Linked DNA regions of Halioglobus japonicus. The protein of the gene in region 1 binds, or shares a complex with, the protein of each later gene. Links are inferred from orthologs where the notes say so. Each region holds a gene or a part of one and is shown in the gene's direction. Other genes may lie near its edges.

Region 1 (7,782 bases):
TAGAAGTTCTCAACACGGACGGCCTCAATGAGGACCAGATCCGCATCCGGCTCGCAACGCGCGAAGACTTTGATCGCATGGGTGTTGAGCGGGCCTACTTCCTGACCGGTATCGAGTTCGACGTGCGGTTCAATGCGCGCGGCGAGGCTGTCATTTTGCTCAGCTCCGAGGACCCGGTGCTCGAACCCTATCTCGATTTCATTGTAGAAGCGCGCTGGCCTACTGGCCGTTTGCTGCGTGAATACACGGTTCTGGTTGATCCGCCCTTGTTTGACGCCTCCAGCCAAGTGGTATCTGCCTCTGCGCGTGTTGAGGAAGAAGAGGGCATCCCCGCCCCGGATTCGCCCGAAAAAAAAACACAAGACCCGGCCGCCACTAGCGGAACCCGGGTAGATGTAAAGAAAAAGTCCCAGCTCGCGCCGGGTGACATGCCCCAGCGCGATTTCAATGCCGAGGCCGCCGGTTCGCCGCTGAGTGGCTCGCGCTACATGATTTCCAGGGACGATACGCTCTGGGAAATCGCCTCCGCAGCCAAGCCCAGCGGTACGACCATCCATCAGACTATGCTGGACATTCAGCGTCTGAACCCCAACGCCTTTATCGACGGTAATATCAACCGCATCAAGGCCGGATACATTATCTATCTGCCCACCGAAGACGATATCAGCTCGCAGGATCTCTCCACGGCGCTGGCTGAGGTCAAGCAGCAGAATGAGGACTGGGAGGCTGGCCGCGCCAGCGCACCGATCAGCTCCGGACCCAGCCTGCGGATATCCGCTGACCCTGTAGAAGAGTCGTCGGCCACGGCTGACCAGAGCTATTCCCCTTCCTCTTCTGCGGCAACTGATGCGCAAGTGGCCGCCGATATGGATCGCGCTGAACTCGAAGGTGAAGTTGAAGACCTCGAACAGCAGGTCGATACACTGGAGCGTATCGTCAGCCTTAAAGACGACCAGATCGCTGCCTTGCAACAGGCACTGACCGAGGCCGGCGTTGATGCCGAGGATAGCGTCGATGCCCTGGCGTCAGACGATGGCCTTGCTATGGAAGACGGCATGGACATGGCCGACGCCGATGACAGCGGCGTTGTCGATGCCGGGTTTGATGATACCGGCTCTGACGATGTCACGGCGGTTGATGCTGCCTCTGATGCCGATGACGCGGTTTCAGTTGATGACACTGCAGCTGATGCGGTAGAGCCCGCGGTTGCGGCCGAGCCTGTGGCTGCAGCACCCAAGCCCGAAAAAACTATTCCAAAATCCAAGCCTGCTCCCAAGCCCAAGAAAGAAGAGAGCGGCCTGCTGAGCTACCTGTTGTATGGTCTGGGCGCGCTGATTCTGGCCGGACTGGCATTCTTCTTCGTGCGTCGTCGCAAGGCGGATGAAGAGCCCACGGTTACTGTGTCTGCAGAGTCTGACAAGGCTTTTGCGGCTGTTGAGCTCAAGGAGCAGCCCGTCGAAGCCCCCGTTGTCGAGGAGCCTGTCGCTGAGCCGGCGCCGGTCGCCGACGAGGCCGCCGCGGAAGACGGCACTCGCGGCTATGGCGAACGTAAACACGACGGTTACGCCTCCGACGTGGATGCAGGTGACGCCCTCGCCGAAGCTGACATTTATATCGCTTACGGTCGCTACCCCCAGGCCATTGATCTGCTCAAGACCGCCATTACCAGTGAGCCTGCCAATGCGGCCTACCGCCTGAAGCTGGTCGAGCTTCTGCTGCAGACCGGCGATCGTCCCGCTGCCGAAGCCCAGATCGCGGAGCTGGAGAGCATGGGTGATGCGGGCAGTGCAGAGCAGGCGCGCGCCATGCTGTCTGGTACCAGTGACGACATGTCTGAGCCGCCTGCTGGCCTCGCCGAAGAAGTGGAGTCGGGCGAAGACGACTTTGCAGGCCTCGAAATCGAAGACAGTCTGGATATCGACGATCTCGATCTGACCTCCGACTTTGACGACGACGTGATCGGCGATGACGAAGACGACGAAGACCTGGTAATCGCCGCTGAGGCAAATACCATGTCCACCAAGCTCGACCTCGCCCGTGCCTACATGGATATGGGCGACGAGGACGGCGCTCGCCAGATTCTCGAAGAGGTGGTTGCCGAAGGCAGCGACGAACAGAAGACCGAAGCCAGCGGGCTGCTGGAGCGCCTTGGCTGATCCATTCCCCGGCCTGTCGGCAGAGACCCTGCCGGCAGGCACTCGTATAGCCTGTCGGGTCGAATATAACGGCGCGAACTACAACGGCTGGCAAACACAACCCCATCTTGATGTCACCACGGTTCAGCAGGAGCTGGAACGCGGCCTGACCAGTGTTGCGGGCGAGCCCGTGCGCGTGCACTGTGCCGGCCGCACGGATACGGGCGTGCACGGGCATTGTCAGATCGTCCATTTTGATGCTCCTGTACCGCGCCCGCCCAAGTCCTGGGTGTTGGGGGCCAATGCCTCGATGGCGCGGGATGTCCGGGTGCACTGGGCGTTGCCGGTAGAGAAGGAGTTTCACGCGCGTTTCTCGGCGACGGCACGACGCTATCGCTACGTGATTGCCAATGCTCTGGTCCGGCCCGCCATGCTCGGCGGGCAGGTCACCTGGCAGCGTCGGCCGTTGGATGAGGCCATTATGCACAGCGAGGCCCAGGCATTGCTCGGCGAGCGTGATTTCTCGACATTTCGGGCCGCAGCGTGTCAGTCCACCACGCCGATGCGGAATATGATGGACATCAGTGTGTCGCGCCGCGGGCAGCTGGTGGTCATCGACCTCCAGGCGAATGCATTTCTCCACCACATGGTGCGCAATATCGCCGGTTCACTGATGGCCGTGGGCAGCGGGAGGCAGTCAGCCGGTTGGATCGCCGAGCTGATGGAGGGGCGGGATCGCACCGTGGCAGCTGACACTGCGCCGCCCGATGGTCTGTATCTGGTAGATGTGACATATCCTGGACACTTCGGTCTGCCTCAAACGCCCTATGGTCCGTTAATCCTAGGCGCGTAGCGGGTTTCACGTACAGACAGGGGGGTGGGGCATCTGCTATCATGTCCGTCTGTTTTTTTGCCGGTGTTCAGGTCCTGTTTTGTCTCGCACGCGTATCAAAATCTGCGGTATCACTCGGCCGGAGGATGCGCGTGTTGCTGTTGCCAGCGGCGCCGACGCCCTCGGTCTGGTTTTCTATGCTGAGAGCCCCAGGGGAGTGTCCCTTGAGCAGGCGCAAGCGGTGGCGCGCGAGGTTCCGCCTTTCGTCACCCTGGTGGGCCTGTTTGTAAACCACGACGCTGAATTTGTCGCTCGCTGCGCTGCCGAGTTGCCCCTGGGCTTGCTGCAGTTCCACGGTGACGAGTCACCGGCGTTCTGTCGCCAGTTTGAGCGGCCGTGGATAAAAGCTCTGCGTGTGCGCCCCGACTCAGATATTGCAGCCTATTGCGATGCCTGTGCCGGAGCGCTCGGGATATTACTCGACGCGTGGAAAGACGGCGTGCCCGGTGGTACCGGAGAGAGTTTTGACTGGGATCTGATAGGCAGTGGCCTGTCGTTGCCGGTGGTATTGGCAGGCGGTTTAAAGCCCGCCAATGTGGGACAGGCGATCACCACCGTACGTCCTTTTGCGGTCGATGTCAGTGGTGGCGTGGAAGCGGCGCCCGGCGAGAAAGACCCGGTCAAAATTCGTGAATTTATTGCGGCGGCCCAGGCTGCCGATCACATTGAGCAAACCTGAATGAGTAGTGATGCTGTTATGAATGACTTTGCCTCAGTACCGGACGGCGATGGCCGCTTCGGCGTGTACGGCGGCAAGTTCGTTGCCGAAACCCTGATGTCGGCGCTGGACGAGCTCGAAGCCCTTTACGAAAAGCTGAAAGACGACGATGCGTTTATCGCTGAGCTGGATGCGGACCTCGCCCATTACGTGGGCCGTCCCTCACCGCTTTACGAAGCCAGCCGGCTGTCTGACAAGGTCGGCGGCGCGCGCATCTGGCTGAAGCGAGAAGATCTCAACCATACTGGCGCCCACAAGGTGAACAATACGGTTGGTCAGGCACTGCTGGCCAAACACATGGGCAAAAAGCGTGTTATCGCAGAAACCGGTGCAGGTCAGCACGGTGTTGCGACGGCTACGATTGCAGCGCGCCTCGGGCTGGAATGCCAGGTGTTTATGGGTGAGGAAGATGTTCGTCGCCAGGCCCTGAATGTCTATCGCATGAAGCTATTGGGTGCTGAAGTGATTCCCGTGACCTCTGGCTCGCGCACGCTCAAGGACGCCATGAACGAAGCCATGCGCGACTGGGTGACCTATGTTGACGAAACATTTTATATTATCGGCACCGTGGCCGGTCCCCATCCTTATCCCATGCTGGTGCGTGACTTCCAGTGCGTCATCGGCCGCGAGGCGCGCGCCCAGTCGCTGGAACAGATTGGCCGCTTGCCCGATGCGCTGGTGGCCTGTGTGGGTGGTGGCTCGAATGCAATAGGCCTGTTCCATCCGTTCCTAGATGATAAAGACGTTGCAATATACGGTGTGGAAGCCGGTGGCCACGGTGTGGCCAGCCAGCAACACGCCGCGCCCCTGACCGCCGGCACCCCTGGCGTGCTGCACGGCAACCGCACTTACCTGATGCAGGATGCCGACGGCCAAATCATGCACACGCACTCGGTATCAGCGGGTCTGGATTACCCCGGCGTGGGCCCGGAGCACTCCTGGCTAAAGGATGTCGGTCGGGTTGAATACGTGGTGGCCGATGACGACGAGGCGCTGGAGGCGTTCCATGCGCTGACGCGTGTGGAAGGTATTATGCCGGCACTGGAAAGCAGTCACGCCATTGCCTATGCCACCAAGCTGGCTCGCGAGCTGGGGCCGGATAAACATATTGTGGTTAACCTGTCCGGTCGTGGTGACAAGGATATTCATACCGTCGCCCAGATCGACGGAATTGAATTTTAAGGAGAAGTTGTAGTGAGTCGTATTGCCGGTTGCTTTGCGCAACTTGCCGAGCAGGGGCGCAAAGCCGTTGTTCCCTATATTGTTGTCGGCGACCCTGGTCTCGAGGTCACGGTTGATGTCATGCACCAGCTCGTTGACAGCGGCGCAGACATTATCGAACTCGGGGTGCCGTTTTCTGACCCCATGTCTGAAGGCCCGGTGATTCAGCTTGCTCACGAGCGCGCGCTGGCAAACGGCGCGAACCTGCGCGATGCACTGGATACAGTGCGCGCGTTTCGCGAGACCAATCAGCACACACCGGTGCTGCTCATGGGCTATGCCAACCCGGTGGAACACATGGGTTACGCGAAATTTGCCGACGCCGCGCAGGCGGCGGGACTGGATGCACTGCTCACGGTTGATATCCCGCCGGAGGAGGTCGAGCAGGTTAACGCTGAATTACAGCGTGTGGGCATGAACAATATCTTTCTGGTTGCCCCGACGACCCCGGATGATCGCCTGCAACGTATCGTCGACCAGGCCAGCGGCTTCGTTTATTACGTCTCCCTGAAAGGCGTCACTGGCGCCGGCCATCTCGATATCGATAACGTCGCTGATCATGTCAGCCGTATTCGGGCGCGGACTTCACTGCCTGTCGCGGTGGGCTTTGGTATCAAGGACGCAGAGAGTGCAGCGGCCGTTGCCAGCGTCTCCGACGGCGTGGTGGTGGGCAGTGCCTTGATCCGCGCCATGGCGCAGGCAATCGATGACGGCGCCGATCATGCGGCAGCTGGTAAGCGAGCAGCTGAACTACTGGCAGAAATTCGCCGTGGAGTGGACAGCGTCGCTTCCTAGAGAGTTGTGTGGCCGGTTATAATGTGGCTTGAACCGTATTGGGGAGGCGTATGAGCTGGATTGACAAAATTCTGCCTTCAGGGGTAAGCAAGGGCGAGGGGCGCAAACGCTCCAGCGTGCCCGAGGGCCTCTGGAAAAAATGCGTCAAATGTGACGCGGTGTTGTATCGCCCGGACGTTGAGCGCAACAATGACGTCTGCCCCAAGTGCGACCACCATATGCGTATCGGCGCCCGCCGCCGTCTGGATATCTTTCTCGACCCGGAATGGAGCGAGGAGATTCTGACCGATATCGAACCGGTTGACCGCCTCAAATTCAAGGACAAGAAACGCTACCGCGACCGCCTGTCCGCCGCGCAAAAGAGCACTGGTGAAAAGGACGCCCTGATTGCCATGCAGGGCACACTGCGGGGCATGCCGGTGGTGGCGATTGCCTTTGAATTCAACTTCCATGGCGGCTCCATGGGATACGCGGTGGGTGAGAAATTTACCCGCGCTGCCCAGGTAGCGCTCGACGAGGGTATTCCGCTAGTGTGCTTCGCCGCCTCCGGTGGTGCCCGCATGCAGGAAGCGCTGATTTCGCTCATGCAAATGGCTAAAACCAGTGCTGTCATCGAGCGTATGAAGCTCGCCGGCGTGCCCTACATCTCCGTGATGACAGACCCGATTTACGGCGGAGTCTCCGCCTCGCTAGCCCTGCTGGGTGACATTAACGTCGCTGAGCCGGAGGCCCGTGCAGGTTTTGCCGGCCCTAACATTATCGAACAGACAATTCGTCAGAAGCTGCCCAAGGGTTTTCAGCGCAGCGAGTTCCTGCTGGAGCACGGCGCTATCGACATGATTGTGCACCGCACCGACATGCGCAACACCCTGGCGCGGCTGTTGGCCAAACTGGGCAATGTCGATCTCGATGAGCCGGAGCCCGTTGAAGCGTTTGTCGAATCAGAAACCCCGGAACCCCCCACAGAGGTCGCCGAACCGGCCGATGAATAAGTCCGCGCTGGAGGACTGGCTCCAGCACCTGGAATCTCTTCACCCTACAGCAATGGAGCTGGGCCTGGAGCGTGTGCGCTCGGTGGCCCAGACCCTTGAGTTGCTGGCGCCCGGTTGCCGGGTGATTACGGTCGCCGGTACCAATGGCAAGGGCTCTACCGTGGCGGTGCTGGAATCGCTGCTCACAGTGACCGGACATCGGCCGGGCTGCTTTACCTCGCCACACTTTCTGCGCTTCAACGAGCGGATTCGTGTGGCGGGCGAGGAAGTGGACGACGCTGACATTGTCGCTGCGTTTTCAGCCATTGAGCAGGCTCGGGGTGAAACGTCCCTGACCTATTTTGAGTTCGCTACCCTGGCCGCCCTGTGGGTGTTTCGCGCTCGGGAGGTGGATGTGGTGGTACTGGAGGTCGGGCTGGGAGGGCGGCTTGATTCCAGTAATGTCATCGATGCATCAGTGGCCGTGATTACCAGTATCGATCTGGATCATCAGGAATGGCTGGGGGACACCCGCGAAGACATCGGGCGGGAGAAGGCGGGTATCATGCGCGCCGGCAGGCCGGTCGTTATTGCTGACCCTGATCCCCCCGGCTCGCTGCGGCAGTGCGCAGCCGAGGTCGGTGCAGGTCCCGTATTGCAGGCAGGGCGCGACTTCAGCTGGGAGCGGCAGGACGGACGCTGGTCGGGGGCGATTACTGGCGCGGATGGCGAAGCTGTTGCCATCGCGGCCGCTGACGGCCCGTTGCTGGCCGCCAATATTTGTGGCGCCTTACAGGCAGCGACATGCCTGGGGGTTGCCTGGGCGCCCGATCAGCTCACCACAGTTCTTGAGAACGTGGTTGTCACCGGGCGGCGACAGCAGCTTGTGATGGCAGGGCGTCATTATCTGCTGGATGTGGCGCACAATCCCGCAGCTATTCATAAGATGCTGGAAATAGTTGACGCAAGTGCTTGTAATGGAAAGGTTATTGCTCTATTTTCGGCAATGAAAGACAAGCCCGTAGCGGACATGGTTGCGCTCTGTGACAA
Region 2 (7,743 bases), 810 kb from region 1 along the record:
AATGTTCCTACTTCTCAGTAATCCAGCGAATAACCCCCTGGGGTTGTAAGAATCTAAAGTTTCTTGACCTTCCAGTTGCTGGAAGGTTTAGATTGGGGCCTGAATGAGAGGTCATACCGATGAAGATTTCAGAAGCCGCCCGCCGCAGCGGGCTGTCCAGCAAGACGATTCGCTACTACGAAAATATTGGCATTATTGCCCCCGCACTGCGCGGTGAAAATGGCTATCGCCACTACGAGCCCGCTGCAGTGGAAGAACTCAAGTTCCTGGCCCGGGCTCGTGATGTAGGCTTTAACCTCGATGAGTGCCGGGAACTGCTGAACTTGCATCGCGACAGCGGTCGCCAGAGCCGTCACGCCAAGGCGCTGGTGCTGGAAAAGAGCGCCCAGTTACAGGAGCGCATTGCTCGCCTGCAGGCGATGCAGGAGGTCCTGGAGGGGCTGGCCGCGCGCTGCCAGGGCGATGCAGGCCCCGACTGTGCCATTCTCGACGACCTGGCTAGCGGGGAGGCTACGGTATGAGCACCCATGCAGAGCACGACAGCTGCTGCGGCAGCGCCTCGGACAACCCTGACGTGAATAGCCCGGCGACGGAGGCCGTTGACCCCTGCTGTGAGGCGCCTGCCCGACGCGACTACTTCCTCTGGGCATGCCTGACGATCGTTACAGCCGCCTACGTCTGGGGTGCGTTTAATCCCCACGACCACAGCAGTGTGATCGGCGTCTTCAGTGGCGGTGTTTTCGAACTATTTAACGCCATTTGGTGGGGCATCGCCCTGGGGATTATTTTTGTCGGTCTGCTAAGCCGTATTCCCCGTGAACTGGTCATGGGTGTGCTGGGCCGCGATACCGGTGTTCGCGGATTATTCCGGGCCACCCTGGCGGGCGTCTTTCTAGATCTGTGCAGCCACGGCATTCTCGCTGTCGGCATGAAACTCTACGAACGAGGCGCCAGCACCGGCCAGGTAATGGCCTTTCTGCTGGCCAGCCCCTGGAACTCCTTCTCCCTGACGCTGATTCTGTTTGGTCTGATCGGTGTCGGCTGGACCTTGCTCTTTATCGGCTTGTCACTGGTCATTGGCATTATCACCGGGCTGATTTTCGAACAGCTGACCCGTCGCGGCACCTTGCCGGCCAATCCCTGGCGCGAAACCCTCGGTGAGGAGCGCCCGGTGGGGGAAATGTGGGCAGAGCTGCGCGGCGATATGCACTTCTCCGCAGCGGGTACTGTGGATCTGCTGAAAGAGGGGGTTGCGGGCTCGCGGGTGGTGATTCGCTGGTCGATGTTTGGCCTCATTCTGGCTGGGCTCATTCGTGCGCTGGTGCCTGAGGACGCCTTTGCTGCCTGGTTTGGGGCGACCTTTGCAGGCCTTTGGCTGACTCTGCTGGCAACGACCATTATCGAAGTGTGCTCTGAGGGTGCCACGCCGATTGCCGCTGACCTGATGAATCGGGCCCAGGCGCCGGGGAATGCGTTTACGTTCCTGATGGCGGGGGTGGCTACTGACTACACCGAGGTGATGTCGATCAAGGACACGACCCGGTCCTGGAAGATTGCCTTGTTCCTGCCGTTGATTACCGTGCCTCAGGTGATGGTGATTGGGTACGTGCTTAATAATCTTTGATTTGGTGCAGGGCTAGTCGGGCTGAGAACTTTCGTATCCTCTCGAAACCACTACGCCCACATGGATGTGCTTGTAGCGGTTCTGGAAAGGCCTTTGGTGTTCTGGTGCCGAATAGAGTGAGCTGGCACGTATCCAGCGTCTAGAAATCCGGCTGACACTCACCTTCAAGCCACTCCCCGGTCGCCGGGTGTTCAAACCCCAACGTCGTCGCATGCAGCAACAGACGATCCGCCATTTTCAGCGCCTCCTCATGAGCGTACATGTCGCAGCCCAGAATAGGGTGGCCCAGTTCACGCATATGAATGCGCAGCTGATGGGAGCGTCCGGTCACAGGCATAAGTAGCATGCGGGTGCGGTCGCCCTGGCGTTCCAGCACGCGGTAGCGGGTGAGGGCGTGTTTGCCGCGTTCGTGGTCAATCATCTGCAGTGGGCGCCGCTCCCAGTCGCAGCGGATTGGCAGTTCCACCTCGCCTTCGTCGTTCTCGACGATGCCGTGTACGACCGAGATATAGGATTTCTCTACCTTGCGCTCCTGAAACTGGCGGCTGATATGGGCGTGAGTGGGCTTGTTCAGGGGGATGACCATAATGCCCGAGGTGTCGAGGTCAAGGCGGTGTACAATCGTGGCCGTGGGATAGTCCGCCTGCAGCCGGGTAATCAGGCAATCCTTGTTGAGGGGGTGACGGCCCGGGATGCTCAGTAACAGGTCGGGTTTGCGCACCAGTAACAGGTCGTGATCCTCGTGCAGAATGCGAATGGCTTCCTGGCTATGGGGGACGATATAGGGGGTAATTCGGACATGGCGCGTAGTGTAAGTATAATCCGCCGCCATGTCGCCCGATCGTGAAAATCTTGAAGCCCGCCTGCGGGACATTCTGCCCAGTGCTCATCTGGAGGTCATGCCATTGCCGGATGCCCCGGAGCTGCGGTTGTTGCTGCTGGCTGAGGATTATCCACGCCAGGTGCTGAACAGGCAGGAGATGTGGGCGGTGATGGACAGCCCGCTGTACTGGATTTTCTGCTGGGCGTCCGGGCAGGTGCTGGCCCGCTATATTCTCGATCATCCCGAACAGGTGGCCGGTAAGCGCGTGTTGGATTTCGGCTGCGGCTCAGGCGTGGTGGCGGTTGCGGCGGCCATGGCTGGCGCGCGCGAAGTTGTTGCCTGCGACATCGACCCATTGGCTATCGCTGCCACACAGTTTAACGCCCAGCTCAATGATGTGTCCCTGGTTCTCGCCGAAGATTACTTCGATGTACAGGATGATATCGACCTGATCATTGTGGCCGACGTGCTCTACGATCGAGAGAACTTCCCCTGGCTGGAGCGTTTCGTGGCCCGGGCCCCGCATGTGCTCATTGCCGATTCCCGGGTCAAGAACTTTGATCATCCTCCCTATCGGGCGATTGATCGCCGGCAGAGTTGTACGATCCCCGATCTCGACGAGTCCGCCGAGTTTCGTGATGTGCGCATTTACCAGGCCATTCGCTGACCACCTTTAGGGCAGCATGGGGTAAGACATCCGGTGGTTTGTTGCTATATCGAGAGTGTAGCGACATCGATCGATCAGGTGACTTTATGAAAACAATCACAGCGCTCCTGAGCTTCGCGCTGTTAACGCCTGCCGCAGTATACGCATCGGATTATCCCGAGCGCCGCCAGCAGTACAAAATGGCGGTAATGACTGAAATCCCCGAATTCGAGGCTCTGCACATGGCCGCGTATTCACAGACCGGGCATCTCCATCTCAAGCCCTCACACAAGCATAAGCAGAGTGATACCTACAAAGGTAAATACGGGGGCTTCTACTATGACCGGCATGTCGGCAAGTGGCGGGACCCCGATGGCGACGTCTGCCACACCTGTCCCCGGAGAACGGCTTCCCGGCCCACGGCCACTAGAATTTCATAACCATAATGAGAAGGGCGTAGAGCCCGACAGGAGATTTGCGATGTTGCGCATCTTAATAACGCTGCTGGCTCAGCCACGATATTAGTCGGCTGTGGCACCACCGACGGAGCATTACAGGAACAGGGCCGTTCTCAGGCGTTTATCACCGGCTTCCACGATGGCAGGCATAGCGGCATGCAGGAGCAGGGTAAGGATTACGAAACCTACATCAAAGGCCACGAGCGCTTCGAAACAGACGCCGAGTACGAGGCCGGTTGGCTGGCGGGCGAGGCCGAGGGCATAAAGCTGCAGCAGCAGGCCGTAGCGGTGGGAAGCGCGGCTGCCGGAGCTTACGGCGCAAATAGCATCAAGAAAGAAATGGACAAGAACGACCCGGACAAGATCGCCAAGGATGCCGTGAAAGGGGTTGATGCCGACGCCCTGAAGAGCCTGGAAAATTAGCCACACCCCTGCTTGCTATGTTCCTGCGGCTGAGTCTTTGTTGGAGCGCAGCGGGGAATTTCTGTACACTGTCGCCAGCTGAAATGACGTAGGACCTGCGCGCGCGATGAACCCGAATTACCTGGACTTTGAACAACCCATTGCCGAACTCGAGGTGAAGATCGAGGAGCTGCAATTGGTGGGGTCTGACGCCGATATCAATATCAGCGAAGAGATCGACACCCTGCGGGACAAGAGCGCCAGGCTCACCGAAAAGATTTACAGCAATCTCAGCGCCTGGGACATCGTCAAAGTGGCGCGCCACCCGCTGCGCCCCTACAGCCTGGATTACATCCCCCGTATTTTTACCGAGTTTGACGAGCTGCACGGCGATCGCCGTTTCGGTGACGACAACGCTATCGTCGGCGGTGTTGCCCGTCTGGACGGCAAGCCGGTGATGGTCATCGGCCAGGAAAAGGGCCGTGCCGTGAAAGACAAGGTCATGCGCAACTTCGGCATGCCCAAGCCCGAGGGCTACCGCAAGGCCCTGCGCCTTATGGAAATGGCCGAGCGCTTCAAGATGCCCGTAGTAACGCTCATCGATACCCCTGGAGCCTACCCCGGTATTGATTCCGAGGAGCGGGGCATTTCTGAATCTATCGCCCAGAATCTGGCCGTGATGTCGCGCCTGGCGACACCGATTATCTGCGTGGTGATTGGCGAAGGCTCTTCTGGCGGTGCCCTGGGTATTGGTGTTGGCGACCATCTCGCCATGCTCCAGTACTCCACGTACTTTGTAATCTCTCCCGAGGGTTGCGCCAATATCATCTGGAAGGATTCCTCCCATGCATCCGATGCCGCCCAGGCCATGGGTGTGACCTCGTCCGTGCTCGAGGATCTGGGTATTGTCGATGCCACCATCCCCGAGCCCATGGGCGGCGCCCACCGGGACGTGGACCTGATGGCGGAACGTATTCGCGATCACCTGATCAAGCAGCTCGACTCCTTGCAGGCGCTGCCCACCGAAGACCTGCTGGCCAAGCGCTACCAGCGCTTGATGTCCTACGGCAACTAGTGATCTGACCCGCAATGTCGCGCGCTCTGGATCACAGTTTGCTCGACGCCACACTGCTCGACCTTCTCGACTCCCCCCACTGGTACGTTGGTTTCAGTGGCGGGGTTGATTCCACCGCATTGCTCCACTTGCTTACCCGCTGGCGTCGCGGTCGCGACGATGTGCCGGCTATTACCGCCCTGCATGTGAACCACGGCCTGCAGCAACAGGCCGCAGAATGGGTGAATCACTGTGCGTGGATTTGTCGCTTTCTGGATGTGCCTTTCAAGGCGCTCGATGCGCGTGTGGAGGCTGACGGTGAAGGGCTGGAGGCGGCGGCTCGCGATGCCCGCTACGCCCAGTTTGAAGCCCAGCTGGGGGAGGGCGATGTGCTGTTTCTAGGCCATCACCAGGACGATCAGGTGGAAACACTTTTTCTGCGGTTGCTGCGCGGAGCCGGGGTAGAGGGGCTTGCCGCTATGCCGGCGGCGCGCCCGTTGGGCGCGGGGCGGTTGAGCCGCCCGCTGCTGGACACGCCACGCTCAGCCCTGGAAGCCTATGTGGCCGAGCACGGGCTCAGCTGTATCGAAGACCCCAGCAATGGCGATACCTCGCTGGATCGCAATTATCTGCGCGCCGAAGTGCTGCCGCTATTGGCAGCTCGCTGGCCGGGTTACCGCAAAACGGTGACGCGCGCTGGCGATCATCTGGCCGTTGCAGCCAGTGCATTGCGCGAGGCGCGACAGCTGCCAGCCACGCAATTTTCCTGTGTGGGCGACCCGGGTTTGCCCGTGTCCAGCCTGGTGGAACCTGACAGTGAAACCGCGGCCGCTACCCTGCGTGACTGGCTGAAACTCGGCGGCTACCCGGCGCCGGATGCATTGGCATTGGCGGAGTTCCTGCGCCAATTGCGCGAGGCGGGTGCAGACGCTGCGCCGCGGCTGGACTGCGGCCAGTATCAGCTGCAACGGTTCCAGAACGCGGTGTACCTGTTGCTAACGCAGGACAATTTACCGGAGGCCCTGCCGGAATTGGCGCCGGGGCAGTCGCTGACGCTGCCGGGTATAGGAGATATCGGCCTGGCGCGGGCCGAGGGGGAGGGGGTGTGGCTGGCCCTGGATGAGCGCCCTGAGGTTGCCATTCGCGAGGGCGGCGAGCGCTGCCGTCCAGTGGCTCGCAAGCGCAGTACCAGCCTCAAAAAACTCCTGCAGGAGGCCGCGATACCCCCGTGGTGGCGGGATCGGGTTCCCCTGCTACAGTTGGACGGAGAGATTCTTGCAGTGGGCGCGCTGGGGCCTTGTGCCAGCGAGCGATGGGGCGATGTCGGCGAAGAGGATGAGGCATCTTGGCAATTGTACTGGAAACCGGCTGTGGCACCGGGATTCGATTGAGCTGGCGGGCCCTTTCTGGTAGTCTGGTTACCCATCTTTTTGCAGTATTTCGCCAGCGTCTTCAGATGCCGGGGCGGAATGCTGTGTTTCCGGATTTACAGCGTAATTAAAGGCTTTTCATGACGCGTTACGTGTTCGTTACTGGTGGTGTGGTTTCCTCTCTTGGCAAGGGGATCGCAGCGGCCTCGCTCGCGGCCGTTCTCGAGGCCCGTGGTCTCAAGGTCACCCTGCTTAAACTCGACCCCTATATCAATGTTGATCCCGGCACTATGAGCCCGTTTCAGCACGGTGAGGTGTACGTGACCGAGGACGGTGCAGAAACCGACCTCGACCTGGGTCACTACGAGCGCTTCACCCGCACCACCATGCGCAAAACCAACAACTTCACGACCGGCCGGGTCTACAACGAAGTGCTTCGCAAGGAGCGCCGCGGTGACTACCTCGGCGGCACAGTACAGGTGATTCCGCATATTACCGACGAGATTAAGCGTCGGGTGATCATGGGTGCCGGCGATGCCGACGTGGCCGTGGTGGAAATTGGCGGTACGGTGGGCGATATCGAGAGCCTGCCTTTCCTTGAGGCTGCCCGTCAGCTGAAAGTTGAAATGGGCCCGAACCGCGCGCTGCTCATGCACCTGACCCTGGTGCCCTATATCCCCACCGCCGGTGAAATCAAAACCAAGCCCACCCAGCACTCTGTAAAAGAACTTCGCGCCCTGGGCCTGCAGCCGGATATCCTGTTGTGTCGTTGCTCAGTGGATATCGAAGAGAGTGCCCGCAAGAAGATCTCGCTGTTTACCAACGTCGAAGAGCGTGCCGTTATCCCACTTATTGACGCCGATTCCGTCTACCGTATTCCCGGTATGCTGCAGGGCTTTGGTCTGGATGATTTTGTTACCGAGCGTTTTGGGCTGGAGTGTGGTCAGGCTGATCTGTCCGATTGGGACGATGTACTGGATCGCGAATTCAACAAGACCGGCGGCGAAGTGCGGGTGGCCATGGTCGGCAAGTACATGGACCTGCTGGACGCCTACAAGTCCTTGAACGAGTCTCTGTCACATGCGGGACTGCAGACACGCACTAAGGTCAAAGTCGATTACATTGACGCGGAAGACATCGAGAAAGATGGCACTGGCGTGCTGGAAAATGTCGATGCAATTCTGGTTCCCGGTGGCTTTGGCGATCGCGGTTTCGAGGGTAAGATCACCGCTGCGCGTTACGCGCGCGAGAACAATATTCCCTACCTGGGCATTTGCCTGGGTATGCACGTTGCCCTGGTCGAGTACGCGCGCAATGCCTGTCAGCTCGAAGGTGCGCACTCCACTGAAATGGAGCCGGGCACCCC
Region 3 (7,728 bases), 2.1 Mb from region 1 along the record:
GCACGGTCTCATCAGCGGCGATATCCGGCAGGGTACCCAGTGCCAGTCCCAGCGGATCGATGGCAAACGTAAGAATAATACTCGGATACAGGCTTTTGAAATCCAGCACCAGCACGTGGTCATAAATGCCCGGCGCAGAATCGAGCACAAAGCCGCCGGGACTGGCGGTGAGATCGCGACTGGCATTGGGTGCGACATAACCCTGGCGGTGGAGACGCGGCAGATACAGGTTGTCGAAAGAGGCCACCGACCCGCCGAGGCGATCCATGTTCAAACCCGTCATGCGCGAGCGGGCGACGGCGAAGGCCAGCAAATCTGTGTGTTCAAAAATACGGGAGACCAGCTCGCAATCCTTGAGGTTGTATTCCGCCAGTGCGGTTTTGTCTTCCTCAAACTGGCGGCTGATCTCTTCGCCGCGATCAGGACTGTGAATAAGCTTGCCCTTACCCAGCAACTCCCGGGACACGTTCTCCAGGGAAAAACTCTCAAACCGGTAGAAGGCCGCACGCAGCAGCTCAATACCATCTAGAATTACCCGGCCCGGACACTGCACCGTGCGGCGCTCGCCCTCCTCGTCAAGCTCCCGCCAGTGCACCGGCCGGCGGCCGCGGCCCAACAGCAGTCGACGGTTGCAAACATCCGCCACGCGCTGCAGGTACCAGGTATCGAAGTTGACCACGTTCCAACCGATCAGTACGTCCGGATCGAACTCGCCCAACCAGTCGACAAAGGCCTGTAGCACTGCTTCCTGGTTAACACAGACCTGCACGTAATCCTGGGTTGCGCCCTCGCCGAGCATGAATACCCGCCGCTGCTCCGGGCCCTCGCCGCCATAGCCATGCACACCGATGGAGAAAAGCTGCACCCCCTCCATGGCAGTCTCGATATCAAAGGAGGCCACCCGCAGTGAGGGCTGGTAGTCGGCGCCGCGGATTTTGGGGTTTTCCACCCACAGGTGCCCTGCCCGGGTAGTGATGTGCCCAGCGAGCTCGACGCCACCGGCAACAAAGCGCTCCATTAAATAGCGGTCGACGGGATTGATATCCGCCTCCAGGGGCTCGCAGCCACGCTCTTCGAGCGCGTCGGCCAATTGCCTTGCCTGGCGATAACTTCGGCAGTACACACCCACTACCGCCGTATGCGCAAAATCACGCAGCTCCAGCGGCTGCACCTCCACCCCGGGCGTGCCTTCCAATAGCGGGCCGGCAATGCCGAGTTCGTCTCTGGACAGAAAAAAGGTACTGCGCTGTCCCTGCACCAACGCACACAGCGGGCCCTTGTCCGTGGTAAACCACAGCTCCAATTCGATACCGGCGGGGGTATCGCGCCAGTTGCGGCTGAGCAGGAAACCTTTGAGGTTGGATACGGTCATCTATTGAATTGAGGGCCAGTCGGCGATTAAGCTATGTGCCCGCTGAATGGGCCGGCAACGGTAGACAAGGACCTATCATGAACAAACCTGTGATCAAACCCGATCCCTTATACCAGCTCCTGCGCAATGAGGACATCAAGGGTTTTAACGAGCAACGCGACACGCTGGATACCGGTGAACTGAAGAGCGGCGACTACCGCGGCCGCGATCTGCGTAACATGAACGCCGACGGCCTTGACTTCAGCGATTCCTACTTCCGCAACGCGGACCTCAGCGGCATCGACTTCCGCAATACCAATCTGGAAGGGGCCAGCTTGCTGGATGCCAAGCTGTCGGGCACTTACTTCCCGCAGGAACTGTCCGCCACAGAAATTCGCCTGTCCCTGGATACAGGCACCCGGCTGCGTTACGAAAGCTCCAAGTAGGCCTGCCCATGCGCCGAGCCTAGCTCGGCGCAATAATCCATCAACCCTGCAGTAGCAAATCCCGCAAGTCGATAATCGCCGCATTTGCCCGGCTGATATAGGACGCCATCACCAGTGAGTGGTTGGCAAACAGACCAAAGCCGGTGCCATTGAGAATCACCGGGCTCCACAGCTGCTCCTGAGAGCCTTCCAGCTCACGAATAATCTGCTGCAGGCTGACCAGCGCGTTCTTCTTGCGCAGCACATCGGCGAAGTCCACCTCCACCGCCTTGAGGAAATGGATCAGGGCCCAGGTGGTACCGCGGGCCTCGAAGAACACATCATCGATCTCATTCCAGGGCGTTTTCACCACGACCTCGCCCGGCGCATTGGTGGACTGGCTGGCCGCAGTGTCGCCCGCCAGATCCGTATTGATCCGGCGCTGACCCACACTGGCCGACAGGCGCTGGGACAGACTGCCCAGCCGGGTGTTCACGGTGGACAGCCAGTAACGCAGATTGTCGGCGCGCGCATAGAACTGCGCGTGGGGATCATCGGTGTCGGACAGCCGGGTGAAATAGGCGCGGGTATAGGAAAGGGCCTCACGATATTCCGACTCGGACGAGGGTAGAATCCAGCTGTTGGAATCGAAGTGATAGCGGGGTTCCGCCACCGCGAGGTCAGCGTCCTCGGTAGACTGCGACTGCGAGCGGCTGAACACCTCGCGCATGGCCCGTGACATATCGCGCACCTGCACCAATACCCCGTATTCCCAGTTGGGCATGTTGTCGAGGAAGATGCCGGGCGGGAAACGATCGTTGTGGATATAGCCACCGGGTTTGTCCAGCAAGGTTTCCATCACACCCATTAAGGCCGCCGTCGTCACTGAACCGGTGACGACTTCACCGCCGTCTGTCGCGGCGTATTCGGCAGCCTTCTCGCGCGGATCGAAGCGATCCGGCGTGCCACTCCAGTAAATGGCCAGCACCAGGATGATCAGCGCGTACACAAGTACGGCCAAGAGAATCCACTTGCCGGGGCCCTTCTCGGGCAAAACGTTCAACAGGCTGTCGCGCCATTCGTCCAAGGTGTCTCTTACTGCACTCATACCCTAGTCTCTACTGTCAGTGATGATGGTGGTGATGATCGCCCGCGCTGGCCGCGCTCTTGCGCACTTCGGCCTCAGTGCACAGCTCTTCTCCCGAGGCAAAGGTCAGACACAGGGTGCGGGTCTGGCCCGGCTGGGGCATGGCCTCAAGATCGAACAGCATAAGGTGCGTCCCCCCAGGGGCAAGCGCAACCGTGTCGCCAGGGGCTACTGTCAGTGTAGTCAATTCCATCATCCGCAGCAGGCCGTCGACCTCGGCCGTGGTATGGATTTCCACCTTGCCGGCGCCGGATACTGTGGCGGCGACCACTTCCGCGGGCTCGCTGCCGCTATTGGACAGCGATAAATAGGCAGCGGTTGTCTTCTGCACCGGCGGCAGGGCCCTGACCCAGGCATCGTCTATCGTCAGTGAAGAAGCGGTGGCTACCAGCGGCAGAGCGGCGAGCACTGCCGCGAAAACGCGAGTTCGAAACAACACGGTGACTCCAAAGGAAACTATTTACGCGAAAAGGCGTCCTAGACTACACCACGGTTGGCTCGCTCAGCCAGCGAATTGGGCCACGGGCCTTTGACTGATAGAATTTAGGCCCAGAACCGCCGGCACGGTGCCGACGGGGCCACAACATACGGAACCACTATGCGCCTGCTACTGGCCACACTGCTACTTCTTACATCCACTTTTTCTCAGGCCCAGTTACCCGGCACCAACAATCCGTTCGCGGCGGAGCAGCCGGACTTCCTGCCGGTTGAGGAAGCGTATCAACTGGAGGTCGAACCCAGTGATGAGGGCCTGCGCTTTTACTGGCAGATCGCCGACGGCTACTACCTGTATCAGCACGCGTTCAAATTCCAGGGTGAGGATGACGAGGGCGCACTGGCGCTCCAGGGCCAACTCCCCCAGGGCATAGACCGCACCGATGAGTTCTTCGGTGATGTCACCGTCTACTACAACCAGGCCGACGTCACCGTAGAGGCCGAGCGCCAGGGGGACGACACCGTACAGCTGACCGTCACGTCCCAGGGCTGCGCAGATGCGGGCCTGTGCTACCCACCGCGCAAACAGTTTTTCAGCTGGGCACCAGACGCTGGCACCGTCACCGAAACCACGCCGCCAGCGCGCAAAGCCAGCGTCGTCACTACACAGAAGAGTGCGCCCCAGAGCGATGGCGCCAGCCCGGCCCAGGGCCTGGGCTCGCTGCCCTACATGATGCTGCTGGCCTTTCTCGGTGGCGCCATTCTCAACCTGATGCCCTGTGTCTTCCCGATCCTGTCGCTCAAGGTACTCAGTTTCGCCCAGAGCACTGACGAGGACCGCCACCTGCACAGCTGGCTGTATACCGCCGGCGTGGTGATCAGCTTCGTGGCGATCGCCGCTGTACTCATCGGCCTGCAACAGGCGGGCAGCGCCGTCGGCTGGGGCTTCCAGTTGCAGTCGCCGGGTTTTGTGATCGCGCTGGCCTACCTGTTCCTGGTGATGGGCCTGTCACTGTCGGGGCTGGTCAGCCTCGGCGGTAATCTGATGAATACCGGCAGTTCACTGGCAGACCGCGGCGGCCTCAGCGGCAGCTTCTTCACCGGCGTATTGGCGGTGGTGGTGGCCAGCCCCTGCACGGCGCCCTTTATGGGCACCGCCCTGGGGTTTGCCGTCACCCAACCACCGGTAGTGGGACTGTCGGTCTTCGCCGCCCTGGGTGTCGGCATGGCCGCCCCACTGTTGTTGTTCAGCTACAGCGGTGGCGCCCGTGCGCTAATGCCGCGCCCGGGCCCTGGATGGAAACCCTTAAGGAATTCCTGGCCTTTCCCCTCTATGGCGCAGCCATCTGGCTGGTATGGGTGGCGGGTCGCCAGACTGGTGTCAATACCATGGCGGCCGTGCTTTGCGGTGCGCTATTGCTCACCCTGGGGCTGTGGCTGTGGCAACAGGGCGGTAAGCGCCGCTGGATGGCGGCCGCAGCTGTGATCAGCGCCATTGCCCTGGCGAGCATCGACAACCTCGACCCAGTGCGAGGCGGCCAAGCCTCACTGGGCGAGGGCCGGGTAGCCTGGTCTGAGCCAACGCTTGAAGAATTGCGCGCCGCCGGCAAGCCCGTATTTGTGGATGTGACCGCCGATTGGTGTATTACCTGCCTCGCCAATGAGCGGGCAGTGTTGTTCACCGACGACATCACCGCTGCCTTCGCCGACCACGGCGTCACCTATATGGTCGCCGATTGGACCAATTATGACGCCGAGATCGCCGAATTTATCGCCAGTCACGGCCGTACCGGCATTCCCCTGTACGTGATGTACCCGCCCCTGGGGGCCGGCGAACCATTTCTGTTGCCGCAAATCCTCACCGACCAACTGGTCATCGATGCCCTGAACGCCGTTTCTGGCAAATAGCCCGCACTTGTCGGCATGTTAGCTGACTTTACGCGCGGTTTCAGAGAAGATCGTTCTTCTTCCCCGAAACCGCCCAGCAACAGCCCGGAGAAGCCCACAACTTCCTAAATATTGCTAACTTCCGCTATCGCGCTGCTAAATGCTGGCAAAATGCCGATTTTTACCAAAGACGTGGACAAAATGTCGATATTACGCCACACTGCTGCAATAAATAGCGCCTGAGAACCCAACATGGCCACCATACTTGTCCTGCACGGCCCCAACCTGAACCTGCTCGGTGAACGCGAGCCGGAGATTTACGGCAGCACCACGCTGTCTGATATCAACCAGACGCTACAGCAACAAGCCCGCGACAAAGGCCACCACCTGCTCTATGTACAAAGCAACGCCGAGTACGAGCTGGTCGAGCGCGTCCAGGACGCCCGCCACGAAGGCGTGAACTTCATTCTGATTAACCCCGCGGCATTCACCCACACTAGTGTGGCCCTGCGCGATGCGCTGGCGGCGGTGGAGATTCCCTTTATAGAAGTCCACCTGTCCAACGTTCATGCCCGCGAGGAATTCCGCAAGCATTCCTATTTCTCGGACCTGGCTCAAGGCGTGATCTGCGGCCTCGGCCCCCAAGGCTACGAACTCGGCCTGCAGGCGGCGATCAAGTATATCGAGCAGTCCTGACCTGCCCTGCCCCATTAACGAAACCTCAACTTGAAGAGAACAACACCATGGACATTCGCAAAGTAAAAAAACTGATCGAGTTGCTGGAAGAGTCGAATATCGACGAAATTGAGATCAAGGAAGGCGAAGAATCTGTGCGCATCAGTCGCAACAGCATGCAGCCCATGATGGCTGCGCCCGCGGCGCCTGCCTACGCACCCGTGCCCGCCGCGGCACCTGCGCCGGCACCCGCACCTATTGCTGCGGCACCGGAACCCGCGCCTGCTGCTGAGCCCGCCGCGCCGGCCACCACGGGCCATGTCGTGAAATCACCCATGGTGGGCACCTTCTACCGCGCACCGTCACCCAGCTCACCCTCGTTCGCAGAGGTTGGCCAGACCGTCAAAGTCGGCGACGTCATCTGTATTGTCGAAGCGATGAAAATGATGAACCAGATCGAGGCCGACAAGTCGGGCACCATTGAAGCCATCCTCGTGGACAACGGCGAGCCGGTGGAATTCGACCAGCCGCTGTTCTCCATCGTATAAGGAGGGCACATCGAGATGCCCATTCTGGACAAGGTTCTTATCGCCAACCGCGGCGAGATTGCACTGCGCGTACTGCGCGCGTGCAAAGAGCTCGACATCAAGACCGTTGCGGTGCACTCCGTTGCCGACGCTGAATTGATGCACGTGCGGCTGGCTGATGAATCCGTATGTATCGGCCCCGCGCCCTCCAAGGAAAGCTACCTCAATGTGCCGGCACTGATCAGTGCCGCCGAGGTCACTGACGCCACCGCCATCCACCCCGGCTACGGCTTTCTCTCTGAGAATGCCGACTTCGCCGACCAGGTCGAGAAAAGCGGCTTTACCTTTGTTGGCCCGCGCGCCGAAACCATTCGCCTGATGGGCGACAAGGTATCTGCGATTGAGGCCATGAAACGGGCCGGCGTTCCCACGGTACCGGGCTCCGACGGCCCCCTCACCGACGACCACGACCGCACTCGGGAAATCGCCCAGCGCGTTGGCTATCCGGTGATCATCAAGGCTGCCGCTGGCGGCGGTGGTCGCGGCATGCGCGTGGTGCACAACGAAGAGGTGCTGATCTCCTCGATTGAAGTGACCAAGTCGGAAGCTGCCGCGGCCTTCGGGTCTGACGTGGTGTATCTGGAGAAATTTCTACAGAAGCCCCGCCATGTCGAGGTCCAGGTTCTGGCCGACGGCCAGGGCGACGCCATTCACCTGGGTGACCGTGACTGCTCATTGCAACGCCGCCACCAGAAAGTCATCGAAGAAGCGCCTGCGCCCGGCATTCCCGAGGACTTGCGCAACCAGGTCTACGAGGCCTGCGTCAACGCGTGCATCGAGATCGGTTATCGCGGCGCCGGCACCTTCGAATTCCTGTACGAGGATGGCGGATTTTACTTCATCGAGATGAATACCCGGGTCCAGGTGGAGCACCCGGTCACTGAGATGGTGACCAGTTTCGATATCGTCAAGGAGCAGCTGCGCATCGCCGCAGGCATGCCACTGTCCGTCACCCAGGACGAGATCAGCTTCAACGGGCACTCTTTTGAGTGCCGGATTAACGCCGAAGATCCGCAGAATTTCCTGCCCTCGCCGGGCAAGGTAAATACGTTCCACGCCCCGGGCGGGCTGGGCGTACGCTGTGACTCGCACCTCTATGACGGCTACACCGTCCCGCCCTTCTACGATTCGCTGATCGCCAAAATTATCACCTTTGGCGAGAGCCGCGATGTCGCCCTGGCACGCATGCGCCAGGCGCTGGATGAGCTGGTGGTTGAGGGC
Region 4 (7,692 bases), 2.1 Mb from region 1 along the record:
GGAGATTCCCTTTATAGAAGTCCACCTGTCCAACGTTCATGCCCGCGAGGAATTCCGCAAGCATTCCTATTTCTCGGACCTGGCTCAAGGCGTGATCTGCGGCCTCGGCCCCCAAGGCTACGAACTCGGCCTGCAGGCGGCGATCAAGTATATCGAGCAGTCCTGACCTGCCCTGCCCCATTAACGAAACCTCAACTTGAAGAGAACAACACCATGGACATTCGCAAAGTAAAAAAACTGATCGAGTTGCTGGAAGAGTCGAATATCGACGAAATTGAGATCAAGGAAGGCGAAGAATCTGTGCGCATCAGTCGCAACAGCATGCAGCCCATGATGGCTGCGCCCGCGGCGCCTGCCTACGCACCCGTGCCCGCCGCGGCACCTGCGCCGGCACCCGCACCTATTGCTGCGGCACCGGAACCCGCGCCTGCTGCTGAGCCCGCCGCGCCGGCCACCACGGGCCATGTCGTGAAATCACCCATGGTGGGCACCTTCTACCGCGCACCGTCACCCAGCTCACCCTCGTTCGCAGAGGTTGGCCAGACCGTCAAAGTCGGCGACGTCATCTGTATTGTCGAAGCGATGAAAATGATGAACCAGATCGAGGCCGACAAGTCGGGCACCATTGAAGCCATCCTCGTGGACAACGGCGAGCCGGTGGAATTCGACCAGCCGCTGTTCTCCATCGTATAAGGAGGGCACATCGAGATGCCCATTCTGGACAAGGTTCTTATCGCCAACCGCGGCGAGATTGCACTGCGCGTACTGCGCGCGTGCAAAGAGCTCGACATCAAGACCGTTGCGGTGCACTCCGTTGCCGACGCTGAATTGATGCACGTGCGGCTGGCTGATGAATCCGTATGTATCGGCCCCGCGCCCTCCAAGGAAAGCTACCTCAATGTGCCGGCACTGATCAGTGCCGCCGAGGTCACTGACGCCACCGCCATCCACCCCGGCTACGGCTTTCTCTCTGAGAATGCCGACTTCGCCGACCAGGTCGAGAAAAGCGGCTTTACCTTTGTTGGCCCGCGCGCCGAAACCATTCGCCTGATGGGCGACAAGGTATCTGCGATTGAGGCCATGAAACGGGCCGGCGTTCCCACGGTACCGGGCTCCGACGGCCCCCTCACCGACGACCACGACCGCACTCGGGAAATCGCCCAGCGCGTTGGCTATCCGGTGATCATCAAGGCTGCCGCTGGCGGCGGTGGTCGCGGCATGCGCGTGGTGCACAACGAAGAGGTGCTGATCTCCTCGATTGAAGTGACCAAGTCGGAAGCTGCCGCGGCCTTCGGGTCTGACGTGGTGTATCTGGAGAAATTTCTACAGAAGCCCCGCCATGTCGAGGTCCAGGTTCTGGCCGACGGCCAGGGCGACGCCATTCACCTGGGTGACCGTGACTGCTCATTGCAACGCCGCCACCAGAAAGTCATCGAAGAAGCGCCTGCGCCCGGCATTCCCGAGGACTTGCGCAACCAGGTCTACGAGGCCTGCGTCAACGCGTGCATCGAGATCGGTTATCGCGGCGCCGGCACCTTCGAATTCCTGTACGAGGATGGCGGATTTTACTTCATCGAGATGAATACCCGGGTCCAGGTGGAGCACCCGGTCACTGAGATGGTGACCAGTTTCGATATCGTCAAGGAGCAGCTGCGCATCGCCGCAGGCATGCCACTGTCCGTCACCCAGGACGAGATCAGCTTCAACGGGCACTCTTTTGAGTGCCGGATTAACGCCGAAGATCCGCAGAATTTCCTGCCCTCGCCGGGCAAGGTAAATACGTTCCACGCCCCGGGCGGGCTGGGCGTACGCTGTGACTCGCACCTCTATGACGGCTACACCGTCCCGCCCTTCTACGATTCGCTGATCGCCAAAATTATCACCTTTGGCGAGAGCCGCGATGTCGCCCTGGCACGCATGCGCCAGGCGCTGGATGAGCTGGTGGTTGAGGGCATTCGCACCAATACCCCGCTGCACCGGGAGCTGTGCCGCGACAGCGCGTTCCAGGCGGGTGGTGTGAGCATTCACTACCTCGAAAGCAAGCTGGAAGACTGACGGAAATCAGCTCTACCCCGGGCGCCGCGACCCCTCAGGAATCACGCTTTCTGAGGGAGTCACGACCCCTGACCACCCCCACAGGAATCGTCCCATGACCTGGATTCAACTGCGACTGGACACCCACCCGGAACAGGTGGAAGCGCTGGAGGACCTGATGCTGGCCAGCGGTTCGGTAGCCGTCACTCTGGAAGACAACGCCGACCAGCCAGTGCTGGAACCAGCCGTGGGGGAAACGCCGCTGTGGCGCCAGACCCGCCTCACCGGTCTGTACCCCGCCGACACTGACATCGAAGCCATCCTCGCGCACTTCCCGGACGAACTGCTCGAGAAGTGCCATTCGCGAGTGGAGATTCTGGAAGACAAGGACTGGGAACGGGAGTGGATGCAACACTACCAGCCCATGCAGTTTGGTCAGCGCCTGTGGGTTTGCCCCAGCTGGCTGGAACCCCCGGAACCCAGTGCGGTCAATTTGCTGCTTGATCCCGGCCTGGCCTTTGGCACCGGCACCCATCCCACCACCGCCCTGTGCCTGGCGGAACTGGACGGCATGGCGCTGAATGACCAGATCGTGGTCGATTACGGATGCGGTTCCGGGATTCTCGCGGTGGCCGCCCTCAAGCTCGGTGCCGTCGAGGCGCTGGGTGTCGACAACGATCCCCAGGCATTGGTGGCTAGCCGTGACAACGCCCAGCGCAATGGCGTCGACGCCGATGCTTTCCCGGTGGCTTTACCTGGCGCTTACGACTCCGAGGCCTGGCAGGCACGTGCCGACACCGTCATCGCCAACATCCTGGCCGGTCCACTGATAGAACTCTCGCCCACCCTGTTACACCTGCTAAAACCAGGCGGCACACTGCTACTCTCCGGGCTGCTGAATACCCAGGCCGAAGGCATTATCGCGCACTACGCCTCCGAACTTTCGCTGCGAATCGCCTCGGAACACGAGGGCTGGGTGTGCCTGCGAGGCGAGCGCCCCGCATAACGTCGCTGTCAACACCCAGCGAGAAAAAAGCTGGGTGTTTTTTGTGCAGAAATTCTTCCCCGCGCTGGGTCTGAGGAGTATGATACCGCCTCTTTTTCGCAGCCTTTCTTCAAAAGCGAACCCATGCCTCAAATCGGACCCTACACGCTGGCAAACCCTGTCGCACTGGCCCCCATGGCCGGCGTTACAGACCTGCCCTTCAGGCGTTTGTGCGCGCGCATGGGTGCCGGCCTGGTGGTCTCGGAGATGGTTACCAGTGATCCGAGCCTGCGGGAAACGCGCAAGACATCGCTGCGCACGATTCACGATGCCGAAGTCGAACCTCGCTCGGTGCAGATAGCGGGCAGCGAACCTGAGCAACTGGCTGAGGCGGCGCGTTACAACTTGCAGCTGGGCGCACAGATTATTGATATCAACATGGGCTGCCCGGCCAAGAAGGTGTGCAAGAAAGCCGCCGGCTCGGCGCTGTTGGCCGATGAGGCGCTGGTGGCAGATATTCTGCAAACCGTCACCGCCGCGGTCGATGTACCCGTGACCCTGAAAATTCGCACCGGCTCCGCACCTGACGCCCGCAACGGCGTGACCATTGCGCGGATCGCTGAAGACGCGGGCATTGCCGCTCTGGCCGTACACGGCCGCACCCGGGCCTGCAAATTCGCCGGCTCAGCGGAGTACGACACCATTGCCGCCATCGCGGCAGCCACCCAGTTTCCGGTGTTCGCCAACGGCGACATTACCTCGCCCGCCAAGGCAGCGGAGGTGCTCAAGCACACCGGGGCTGCCGGCGTCATGGTTGGCCGCGCCGCCCAGGGCCGCCCTTGGCTATGCGGCCAGATTGCGCACTACCTGGCCACTGGCCAGGAACTTGCCCCGCCCAGCCTGCTGGAGCAACACGACATTCTGCTCCAACACCTGACTGACCTGCACGCATTTTACGGCGAGTTTATGGGCGTTCGTATCGCCCGCAAACACGTCAGCTGGTACCTGGAACACCAGCGCGACTACCGCGCCCAGCGCCAGACCTTTAACCGCCTGGAAAGTGCCGAGGCACAGCTGGGCCATATCCAGAATTACTTTCACCACCTATGCAATGAGGAACTCGCAGCATGACAAGGGCTGAACCATTCCACGCCCCCGCGGAAGACACTCCCACCACCGAAACCCACGATCTGACACCTGAGGCCTCCAGCCTGCGCGATGCTGTTACCACCAGCGTTCGCCAGTACCTGGCAGAGCTTGACGGCCAGCTCTCGACCGACGTGTACCAGATGGTACTGGCCGAGATTGAGGCGCCGCTGCTGGAAGAAATCATGGCCTACACCCGCAACAACCAGACCAAGGCATCGGTGATGCTCGGCCTGAATCGCGGCACCCTGCGCAAGAAGCTCAAGCAATACAACCTGATCGGCAACAAGGACTGAAGCCATGAGCGAACTCGTCAGCGTCAAACGCGCCCTGATCAGCGTGTCCGATAAGACCGGCATCGTCGAATTTGCCACCGCACTGCGCGAGCAGGGCGTGGCGCTACTCTCTACCGGCGGCACCTACCGCCTGCTCAAAGACAATGGCCTGGACGTCACCGAGGTGTCCGAATACACCGGGTTCCCGGAGATGATGGATGGCCGGGTGAAGACCCTGCATCCGAAAGTGCATGGCGGCATTCTCGCTCGCCGGGGCCAGGACGACGCTGTCATGGCTGACCACGGTATCGATGCCATCGACATGGTTGTCGTCAACCTTTACCCCTTTGAGGCTACCGTCGCCAAACCCGACTCTACCCTGGAGGATGCGGTTGAAAATATCGATATCGGCGGACCCACCATGGTGCGCGCTGCGGCCAAGAACCACCGTTTTGTGAACATTGTAGTCAACGCCTCCGATTACGACACGATTATCGAAGAGATGAAGGCCAATGACGGCGCCACCAGCATGGCCACCCGCTTTGACCTGGCGATCAAGGCTTACGAACACACCGCCGCCTACGACGGTGCGATTGCCAACCACTTCGGCAAACTGGTGCCCGGCGGCTCAGACAACTTTGCCCGCACCTTTAACACCCAGTTCCACAAAGTGCAGGAAATGCGCTACGGCGAAAACCCGCACCAGAAAGCGGCTTTCTACGTCGAGAAGAACCCTGCCGAGGCCGGCATCGCCACGGCGCAGCAAATTCAGGGCAAGGAATTGTCCTACAACAATGTTGCCGATACCGATGCTGCCCTGGAGTGCGTAAAGAACTTCAGCGAGCCTGCCTGTGTCATCGTCAAGCACGCCAACCCCTGTGGTGTGGCAACTGCCGACACGATTGGCAAGGCCTACGACCTGGCGTTTGAAACCGACCCGGAATCTGCCTTTGGCGGTATTATCGCCTTCAACCGCGAACTCGATGGCGCGACCGCCTCAGCGATTTGCGAGCGTCAGTTCGTTGAAGTCATCATCGCCCCCAGCGTGAGCGATGAAGCGGCTGCGGCTGTAGCAGAGAAAAAGAACGTGCGCCTGCTGGCCTGCGGCGAATGGGGCCAGGCAACACCGGCGCTGGATTACAAACGGGTTAACGGCGGCATGCTGGTCCAGGATCGCGACCTGGGCATGGTGACCGAAGGCGATCTGCAGATCGTGACCAAGGTACAACCCACCCCTACCCAGATGGCAGATCTGCTGTTTGCCTGGAAAGTGGCGAAGTTTGTTAAGTCCAATGCCATCATCTACGCCAACAACGGCCAGACCGTGGGCGTTGGTGCCGGTCAGATGAGCCGGGTGAACTCTGCCCGTATCGCGGCCATCAAGGCTGAGCACGCCGGACTCGAGGTAAAAGGTTCGGTCATGGCATCAGATGCCTTCTTCCCCTTCCGCGACGGTATTGATGCTGCCGGCGAGCGCGGCATTGCCGCGGTCATCCAGCCCGGCGGCTCCATCCGCGACGAAGAGGTGATCGCCACCGCCGACGAACACGGCATGGCCATGGTGTTCACCGGCATGCGTCACTTCCGCCACTAATTGCAGTTGGGCTGGCTGGATGCGTTTGCATTCAGCCAGCCCCGCGCTGTTACCCTGATCTGGAGTTTCGGTATTCATGAATGTATTAGTTATTGGTTCCGGTGGCCGCGAGCATGCGCTGGCCTGGAAGGCAGCCCATTCAGCGGACGTTGACACCGTATATGTGGCGCCTGGAAATGCTGGCACCGCCACAGAGTCCGGCCTTGAAAACGTCGCGATCAGCGTCGGCGACTTCGAAGCGCTGGCGGATTTTGCCAGCAACAACAATGTCGGACTCACCATCGTCGGTCCGGAGCAGCCACTGGTCGACGGTGTCGTCGATTACTTCGCCGAGCGTGGCCTGCGCTGCTTTGGCCCTAGCGCAGGTGCTGCACAGCTGGAAGGCTCCAAGGCGTTTACCAAGGACTTCCTGGCCCGGCAGAACATTCCCACCGCTGCCTATGCGAACTTTACTGACGTTGAAGCGGCGCTGGAGTACCTGCGCGCGCAAGGCGCACCGATTGTCATCAAAGCCGATGGCCTCGCCGCGGGCAAGGGCGTCATCGTTGCCGAAACACTTGATCAGGCAGAAGAAGCCGTACGCGACATGTTGTCCGGCAATGCATTTGGTGATGCCGGCTGTCGTGTGGTCATCGAGGAATTCCTCGAGGGCGAAGAAGCCAGCTTTATCGTCATGGTCGACGGCGAAAACGTGCTGCCTATGGCCACCAGCCAGGACCACAAACGCATTGGCGAGGGCGATACTGGCCCCAACACCGGCGGCATGGGTGCTTATTCTCCGGCGCCTGTGGTCGATGACGCTGTTTACCAGCGCGTCATGGACGAGGTCATCATGCCCACCGTACGCGGCATGGCCGCCGAGGGGAATGACTACACTGGCTTCCTGTACGCCGGCCTGATGATCAGCCCCGAGGGGCAACCCAAGGTCATCGAATACAACTGTCGCTTCGGCGACCCCGAAACCCAGCCGATTATGGTGCGACTGCAGTCGGACCTGGTGAAATTGTGTGAACAGGCGCTGGACAAGCAACTCGACACAGCCAGTGCCAGCTGGGACGCGCGCCCGGCAATGGGCGTGGTGCTGGCCGCAGGCGGCTACCCGGGCAGCTACGCCAAGGGCAGCGTGATCAGTGGCCTGGACGCCGATTTCGGCAGCGACACCAAGGTTTTCCACGCGGGAACCGCCCAGAAAGAGGGCGATATCGTGACCAGCGGTGGACGCGTATTGTGTGTCACCGCCCTGGGAGATGACATCGCCGCCGCGCAGCAGGCCTGTTACACCGGTTCCGACAAGATCAGCTGGGACGGCGTGACCCTGCGCCGTGACATTGGCTGGCGTGCCATCGCGCGGTATAGTCAGGACTGATCATTCGACCTGACTTTCAGGAAACGCACCATGCGCCATCGCCGCTTTTCCCTGCTGGACCGCGCCATCACCGAAGTCGATTCGGTGATGCGCACGATTACCAACCGAGGCCACTCGGCAGGCCGGGCTTCACCCGCCGAAGGCCACAGCGACTGTGAGCTTTCCGAGGGCGAGCGCAAGCATGTGGCCGGACTGATGCGAGTCAATCACACCGGTGAGGTCTGTGCCCAGGCCCTGTACCAGGGACAGGCCCTTACCGCCCGGCTGCCCAAGGTACGCGAGAAAATGCAGA

The links.
Region 2: the proteins of accD (region 1) and accA are in contact, whole or in part, in a solved structure (PDB 8UXZ), measured with the Escherichia coli proteins. The link is inferred for Halioglobus japonicus from one-to-one orthologs.
Region 3: the proteins of accD (region 1) and accB are in contact, whole or in part, in a solved structure (PDB 8UXZ), measured with the Escherichia coli proteins. The link is inferred for Halioglobus japonicus from one-to-one orthologs.
Region 4: the proteins of accD (region 1) and accC are in contact, whole or in part, in a solved structure (PDB 8UXZ), measured with the Escherichia coli proteins. The link is inferred for Halioglobus japonicus from one-to-one orthologs.

The regions. Positions count from the first base shown.
Region 1 is NZ_CP019450.1:2,340,941-2,348,722, forward strand. Bases 4,809-7,782 are described here. They hold accD (acetyl-CoA carboxylase, carboxyltransferase subunit beta), read left to right. Parts: upstream 4,809-5,811; coding sequence 5,812-6,753; downstream 6,754-7,782. Other genes in these bases: trpB (tryptophan synthase subunit beta), read left to right, coding at 4,809-4,927; trpA (tryptophan synthase subunit alpha), read left to right, coding at 4,940-5,761; folC (bifunctional tetrahydrofolate synthase/dihydrofolate synthase), read left to right, coding at 6,746-7,782. Also shown: BST95_RS11040 (type IV pilus assembly protein FimV), read left to right, coding at 1-2,156; tRNA pseudouridine(38-40) synthase TruA, read left to right, coding at 2,149-2,988; BST95_RS11050 (phosphoribosylanthranilate isomerase), read left to right, coding at 3,068-3,706; more of trpB, read left to right, coding at 3,707-4,808.
Region 2 is NZ_CP019450.1:3,155,509-3,163,251, reverse strand. Bases 3,120-6,054 are described here. They hold accA (acetyl-CoA carboxylase carboxyl transferase subunit alpha), read left to right. Parts: upstream 3,120-4,080; coding sequence 4,081-5,028; downstream 5,029-6,054. Other genes in these bases: tilS (tRNA lysidine(34) synthetase TilS), read left to right, coding at 5,043-6,054; BST95_RS14885 (hypothetical protein), read left to right, coding at 3,708-3,974; BST95_RS14890 (hypothetical protein), read left to right, coding at 3,201-3,533. Outside these bases: cueR (Cu(I)-responsive transcriptional regulator), read left to right, coding at 120-521; BST95_RS14905 (permease), read left to right, coding at 518-1,624; BST95_RS14900 (pseudouridine synthase), read right to left, coding at 1,764-2,456; BST95_RS14895 (class I SAM-dependent methyltransferase), read left to right, coding at 2,455-3,114; more of tilS, read left to right, coding at 6,055-6,398; BST95_RS14870 (CTP synthase), read left to right, coding at 6,518-7,743. UniProt on the Escherichia coli protein: Component of the acetyl coenzyme A carboxylase (ACC) complex. First, biotin carboxylase catalyzes the carboxylation of biotin on its carrier protein (BCCP) and then the CO(2) group is transferred by the carboxyltransferase to acetyl-CoA to form malonyl-CoA.
Region 3 is NZ_CP019450.1:209,850-217,577, forward strand. Bases 4,809-7,728 are described here. They hold accB (acetyl-CoA carboxylase biotin carboxyl carrier protein), read left to right. Parts: upstream 4,809-5,988; coding sequence 5,989-6,468; downstream 6,469-7,728. Other genes in these bases: BST95_RS01055 (protein-disulfide reductase DsbD family protein), read left to right, coding at 4,809-4,844; BST95_RS20235 (thioredoxin family protein), read left to right, coding at 4,826-5,266; aroQ (type II 3-dehydroquinate dehydratase), read left to right, coding at 5,498-5,941; accC (acetyl-CoA carboxylase biotin carboxylase subunit), read left to right, coding at 6,490-7,728. Outside these bases: BST95_RS01035 (DNA polymerase II), read right to left, coding at 1-1,372; BST95_RS01040 (pentapeptide repeat-containing protein), read left to right, coding at 1,450-1,797; BST95_RS01045 (DUF2333 family protein), read right to left, coding at 1,838-2,884; BST95_RS01050 (copper chaperone PCu(A)C), read right to left, coding at 2,901-3,362; more of BST95_RS01055, read left to right, coding at 3,522-4,808. UniProt on the Escherichia coli protein: This protein is a component of the acetyl coenzyme A carboxylase complex; first, biotin carboxylase catalyzes the carboxylation of the carrier protein and then the transcarboxylase transfers the carboxyl group to form malonyl-CoA.
Region 4 is NZ_CP019450.1:215,625-223,316, forward strand. The notes cover bases 1-2,884. They hold accC (acetyl-CoA carboxylase biotin carboxylase subunit), read left to right. Parts: upstream 1-714; coding sequence 715-2,055; downstream 2,056-2,884. Other genes in these bases: aroQ (type II 3-dehydroquinate dehydratase), read left to right, coding at 1-166; accB (acetyl-CoA carboxylase biotin carboxyl carrier protein), read left to right, coding at 214-693; prmA (50S ribosomal protein L11 methyltransferase), read left to right, coding at 2,150-2,884. In the rest of the region: more of prmA, read left to right, coding at 2,885-3,040; tRNA dihydrouridine synthase DusB, read left to right, coding at 3,164-4,150; DNA-binding transcriptional regulator Fis, read left to right, coding at 4,147-4,461; purH (bifunctional phosphoribosylaminoimidazolecarboxamide formyltransferase/IMP cyclohydrolase), read left to right, coding at 4,466-6,034; purD (phosphoribosylamine--glycine ligase), read left to right, coding at 6,111-7,400; coq7 (2-polyprenyl-3-methyl-6-methoxy-1,4-benzoquinone monooxygenase), read left to right, coding at 7,431-7,692. UniProt on the Escherichia coli protein: This protein is a component of the acetyl coenzyme A carboxylase complex; first, biotin carboxylase catalyzes the carboxylation of the carrier protein and then the transcarboxylase transfers the carboxyl group to form malonyl-CoA.